2 regions of the Lysinibacillus sp. FSL W7-1291 genome follow, and region 2 is predicted to be linked to the other one. Evidence: riboswitches for the same ligand, from Rfam matches in the RefSeq annotation. Region 2 holds a riboswitch; the other holds the start of a gene.

Region 1 (3,196 bases), 550 kb from region 2:
GGGATGTGGCCCAACTGCTGAACCTAATAAGTAAAACGTTGTTTCATAGTTTTCGACTAAGTCAGCGAATGCTTCATCAACTGCATCCTTTAAACGTCCTTGCCCTTTATCAACAGCTACTACTTTCGCGCCAAGAAGCTCCATGCGAAACACGTTCAATGCTTGACGTTTTGTATCCTCTAAGCCCATATAAATAGTGCAATCCATTCCAAACATGGCACAAGCAGTCGCAGTTGCTACACCATGTTGACCTGCACCTGTTTCGGCAATAACGCGATTTGCCCCCATACGTTTGGCTAGTAAAATCTGTCCCAATACATTATTAATTTTATGTGAGCCTGTATGGTTAAGATCTTCACGTTTTAAATAAATTTTTGCGCCACCCAATTGCTTTGTTAAATTTTCTGCAAAATAAAGTGGGGATTTACGACCAACATACTCACGGAAATAGTAATCCAATTCTTTTTTAAATTCTTCATCATCTTTAAACTTTTGGAAATGCTCATCTAGAATAGTTAAGACATTTTGAAGCTCCTTTGGAACAAAGCTTCCGCCAAATTCTCCGAAATAACCTTTTTTCTCTACTACTTTACTCATCTTTACTCGACTCCTCTATGCTAATTTTTCCATAAAAAAAAGCCACTCTAATCCTCTTAAAAAGGACGAGTAACCGTGGTGCCACCTTCATTCGCAATTTTTGCGCGCTTTCTTACTCCGATAACGGGGAGTGAATCGGCCTTACATTTAATAAGGCTGCTCTGAAGTCCATTCACAAGTATCTACTACTGGTTTGCACCATTCACCAGCTCTCTGAAAGTAACCATGCTTGCTACTACTCTTCTTCCTTGCATTTATATTAGAAAGAATTGTAGTTTATTTTCAGAATAGTGTCAAGAAAAAAAGACGAATCTAAAAAGACTCGTCTGTTAAATCAAATGATGAAAGTGAAGGCGTTTATTGAGTGCATACATAATCGGTGCACCAACAGCTAACACAATAAATTCACCTGCCGCCACTGTTAGCCAAGTCCAGAAGAATGGTAGTTCTAAGGCCAAATTCAACTCGAAGGCAATAATAAACATTGTGCAAGTAAATAATAATGTATTAATAATTAAACGTGCCCAAATATTTTTGACATATTTACAGATTAAAATGAACAGTCCAAGTGTAATCATCGAATGACCAACACCAAACACTAAATCGTAAATGCCAAGTGGTGAAAATAGATTAGAGATCAATACACCAATAATGATCCCTACGGCAAAGCGTGGGTTAAAGGCAACCAAATGGTTAAACATTTCAGATACACGGAATTGTACCTCTGTAAAACCAAACGGTGCAACAAGCATTGTCACCGCAATATATAGCGCTGCAATAATACCACTTGCTGCTAAAAATTTTATCTTCATATTCATTTCTCCTTAGTTTTTTTGCGTGGGATGGTTACGAACCACGGTGCTTTCACACAAGATAATATTTTATTATAGATATCTAGCAGAAGTCAAATGTCAGACTTTTTGTCTATATGACACACTTCGTAAAATTGTCATAAATATTTTTTACTATTTTTTAAAAAGAAAGCAATTAACTAAAATAGCGTAGTTTAGCGGTTTAAAGCGGCGAATTGAATGAAAAACTAAAATGTTTCGTCAGTTTTAAAAGTCAGAACATTCATAATGTTGTTGACGGAGCTTGATAATAACGATAATATAGCGATACATTCACACTTTGTTTGGATAAAGTGTGATAGATATTGAGAATATAATCGGGGGGATTATTTGTGAAGAACAGTGTAAAAAAGCTTTCATTCCTTCTTTTTGGATTAGTGTTACTACTTGCTGCTTGCGGTAGTGGCGGATCTAGTTCAACAAATTCAAAAGGGAATGAATCAAACAATGCAAGTGAGAGCGGGAATACAGAGGATAAAACATATAAAATCGGGATTACTCAAATTGTAGAGCATCCATCATTAAACGCAGCAACGGAAGGCTTTAAAAAGGCAATTGAAGATGCTGGCTTAAAAGTTGACTACGATCCACAAATTGCACAAGGAGATAACAGTCTTAACACAACGATTGCTAACAATCTAGTAAGTGCAAACGTAGATTTAATTTTTGCTAACTCCACACCTTCTGCACAAGCAGCGGCAACAGCCACAAGTGATATTCCAATTATCTTCACATCTGTCACAGATGCTGTTGGTGCACAGTTAATCGAATCAATGGAGAAGCCAGGAAAAAATGTTACAGGAACAATTGATTTACATCCTGAAACGATTTCTAAAACAGTCGCATTCCTAAAAGAGCTTGGCGCCAAAAAAGTAGGGATGGTCTACAATGCTGGTGAGCAAAACTCTGTTGCACAAGTTAAAGAAGTGAAAAAGGTGATGGATGAACAAGGCTTAACAGTAGTAGAAGCGTCAGCATCTACTTCGGCAGATGTAAAACAAGCAACAGAATCACTAATTGGTAAGGTAGAGGCTTTCTATATTATTACTGATAATACAGTAGTTTCTGCTTTAGAGTCTGTTATTGATGTTGCCAATACAAATGAATTACCACTTGTTGTGGGAGAGCTAGACTCTGTTGCACGAGGCGGTTTAGCTGCTTATGGTTTTGAATATTTCGATATTGGTTATGAGGCTGGTCAAATGGCTGTGAAAATTTTAAAAGGTGAAGCAACACCTGCCGAGACGCCAGCACAATATCCGCAAAATCTGAAACTATTAATCAATAAAAAAGTAGCGGATGATTTAGGAATTGAAATAAAAGATTCTTGGGGTGCAGAACTTCTAGAAAAATAAATGGAAGCGGGGGAGAACTATCCCCGCTTTATCTTCATTTATAAGCAGTAGAAATAATAAAAAGATTTAGGAGATGATTCAACGATGTTTTTAGCATTATTTGGCGCAGTGGAGCAAGGAATCATCTATGCAATTATGGCACTTGGTGTATATTTAACGTTTCGGGTGTTAGATTTTCCGGATTTAACGGTTGATGGAAGCTTTGTAACAGGGGCGGCAACTGCAGCAACAATGATTTTGCTTGGCTACTCCCCAATCTTAGCGACTTTAGTGGCAATTGTTGCTGGATTTATTGCTGGATGTATGACAGGAATTCTTCACACGAAAGGAAAGATTAATCCACTATTATCAGGGATTTTAATGATGATTGCGTTATACTCGATTAACCTGCGC
Region 2 (3,196 bases):
GTTCAATTGATTTCTTTGAATATCGACATCTATTTTTTGGAGCCTCTCGACGATTCTAAAATCTGACATACCTTAAGACTCCTTCCTATAACGCAAATACTCATCAAGCCCTTTGTTTCGCAGTTTACATGCTGGGCATTTACCGCAACCATCAGCTATGACACCGTTATAGCAAGTCAACGTTCGTTCTCGAACAAAGTTCAATGCCCCAAAACGATCAGCAAGCTCCCAAGTGTGCGCCTTATCCAGCCACATTAACGGTGTATCAATTACAAAGGAATCATCCATCGATAAATTTAACGTTACATTCAAGGATTTAATAAAAACGTCTCGGCAATCTGGATATCCGCTAAAATCTGTTTCACAAACACCCGTCACGATATGCTTAGCTCCTACTTGACTCGCTAAAACACCAGCAAATGAAAGAAAGAGAAGATTACGACCAGGCACAAAAGTCGATGGCAGCTCACCATTATCTCCGTCTTCTACTGTAATATCTTGTCGTGTCAAAGCATTCGGAGCAAGTTGGTTTAGGAGTGACATATCAAGAATATGATGCTTGATTCCAAGTTCACTCGCTATCTCTTTTGCACATTCAATTTCAAGACGATGCCTTTGACCATAATCAAAAGTGACTGCCTCAACCTCTTTAAAACGTTCCCTTGCCCAAAACAAACAAGTTGTACTGTCCTGACCTCCACTAAATACAACAATTGCTTTTTCCTGCTTCATCTATAAAACTCCCTTATATCGAAAAAACAGCACTCTAAGAAAAAGTGCTGCTTTCTTCTTAGTTTTTTTAAGAGGGTAGCTAAAAACCTCTTTCTTGATGGAACTATTTAAATCTCCATTTATCGATTATCAATTTTTTCTGGATTAAGATCGTGGTTCATTAAACGATAATTGGCGATTTCCTCGTATTTCGTTCCTGGCTTCCCATAGTTACACCATGGATCGATCGAAATACCCCCACGTGGCGTAAACTTCCCCCAAACCTCAATATATCGTGGATCAAGCAATGCAATTAAGTCATTCATAATGATATTAACGCAATCTTCATGGAAATCACCGTGATTTCTAAAACTGAATAAATACAACTTTAGTGATTTACTTTCAACAATTTTTTTATCTGGGATATACGAGATGTACATCGTGGCAAAATCAGGCTGATTTGTAAGCGGGCATAAACTAGTGAACTCTGGACAATTAAATTTAACGAAATAATCTCGATTGGCATGTAGATTATCCACTGCCTCTAATACCTCTGGTGCATAATCATAGGAATACTTTGTACCTTGATTACCTAACAGGGTTAAATCCTTTAATCCTTCTTCATGACTTCGGCCAGACATAAAAAAACCTCCTTGTAAAATGTTTCCCAACACTTTTCAAGAGAGGCATCACCAAGCATTCTATTTAAAACATACGTAAACACATAAAAAAAAGCCACGTCCAATATGGACATGGCATTATTGTCATGTTTCCATAGTTTTTTATAGAGGGTATCAGCTATGAACCTCTCCCGTTCTAGTCCGGGCATTCTTTTCTTCAATATCGTACAAAAAATAATACAGAACGTCAAATGGATTTTTTTAAATTTTACCATATGCAATGTGGTTTGAAAGCATTACTAAAGAATTGATTCAAAGGATTTAGAATCGGATTTTTATATTTTCTTTAGAACCGTCGCACTTACTTATGGTACGGTTCTCCGTGATGTGGATAAGTGAGGTCTTATTCCTCAAAGAAATCCAAATCAACTTTTTTTGTAACAAAAACTTCCTCGTTACTCACTCCTACATTATATTTAAACATCAGGTCCGTTAATTGCTCTCCATCAATAAGGATCACTCTTTTATCAATAGAGTTAGCATATTGAATGGAACCTTTAGAAAATTTTGCAGTAGTAATAAAAATACCTTTTGAGGCTTGCTTTCCTACAAGGCTACCCACAAAAGTTTGAATATCTGGACGAGATACTGTAGCATCCTTTTTCCATCTTTTAGCTTGAAGATAAATCATATCTAACCCTAAAACATCTTCTTTTATAATACCATCTATACCTTCATCATTCGTTTTTCCAATAGCTCTTCCAGCGTCTTTAACAGACCCTCCATATCCCATAGCTACCATTAAATCTACAATTAATCTTTCAAAAAAGCTTGGTGAGCAACTAAGTATTTTTTCTAACAATAAATCTTGAAGCTCATTTTTCAGAATAGTATAGTTTTCTCCGATTAGTTCCAATGGTGTCTTATCTTCTATATTTTCAGGTATTGTATCTGGGCTATTATCTGAACCCTTATTAATAAACTCATTAAAACTCGGATATCTAGTTAAGAATTTTCTATCTATTCTAGTTATACTGGAATCATTAAGAACTTTTAATCCCTCATCTGTAATTTGAAAAACTGCTCGTTTTACACCTTTTATTAATCCTGCTTTTTTCAAATAAGTTCTTGCCCAACCTAATCGATTAACTAATAATGTTTGCTTACCACTAGGCAGTATTTCAGCAACATCTTCCTCAGTCAATTTAAAATGGGTGGCTAATATAATATATAAATCTTGTAAATTATACTCTTTTCTATCTTCTAATTGTTTTAAAAACGGATACATAAAATCCTGATAGCCTGGAACCGCCATAAAAATACCTCCCATACTTAACTATTCTAAGTATAACAAAATATGTTAATATTTTTATAGAAGGAATAATAATTAGGGGGGTAAGTCTCTATGACAATAAGTGAATTAGGTAGTGAACTTAAAAGGATGTACCATTCAGCACCCGAAAACGAAAAAGTTACATTCATTCATCTTTTTGGAATAAAATACGGTTCCACTTTACTTAAGAATAAATATAGTGCTGGAGAAATTATAAAAGCTTCTGGGTTAAATGATTCATATAAAACGGAAGTACAAAAGGGGATTAAATTGTCTAAGTATGTCTCATATACTGAGTAATTAAATTGCTACTAAAATAGAAAGGGAGTGGAAGGCTCATCTATAGACAAGTCTTCTGCTCCTTATTTTAATTCTCCATTTATTTATCTTTAGGAGTTGAAGGAGCAAGTGTAGTTCGCTCCCTTCATTTTTAATTATAGTATCTCTAACCCTGTAATATAGAACTCACCATCAATTAATTCTATTGTATATTTGCTATTTTGTTGCACATCTTTAATTCCCTTTTCAGGAT

The links. A riboswitch is a leader RNA that binds a small molecule or an ion and turns the genes downstream of it on or off. The one in region 2 is predicted to bind preQ1.
Region 1: linked by a shared signal. The riboswitch ahead of NST76_RS02325 (QueT transporter family protein) and the one ahead of queF (preQ(1) synthase) in region 2 are both predicted to bind preQ1.

What each region holds. Positions count from the first base shown of each region.
Region 1 is NZ_CP151994.1:493,952-497,147, forward strand. Features, by position in the region: gene trpB (tryptophan synthase subunit beta) at 1-597, opposite strand, end outside; T-box leader at 656-855, opposite strand; gene NST76_RS02325 (QueT transporter family protein) at 927-1,409, opposite strand; PreQ1 riboswitch class I at 1,416-1,460, opposite strand; gene NST76_RS02330 (ABC transporter substrate-binding protein) at 1,781-2,803, shown strand; gene NST76_RS02335 (ABC transporter permease) at 2,888-3,196, shown strand, end outside.
Region 2 is NZ_CP151994.1:4,507,888-4,511,083, forward strand. Features, by position in the region: gene queD (6-carboxytetrahydropterin synthase QueD) at 1-69, opposite strand, end outside; gene queC (7-cyano-7-deazaguanine synthase QueC) at 73-732, opposite strand; gene queF (preQ(1) synthase) at 852-1,352, opposite strand; PreQ1 riboswitch class I at 1,480-1,526, opposite strand; gene NST76_RS22045 (restriction endonuclease) at 1,735-2,646, opposite strand; gene NST76_RS22050 (hypothetical protein) at 2,737-2,964, shown strand; gene NST76_RS22055 (hypothetical protein) at 3,099-3,196, opposite strand, start outside.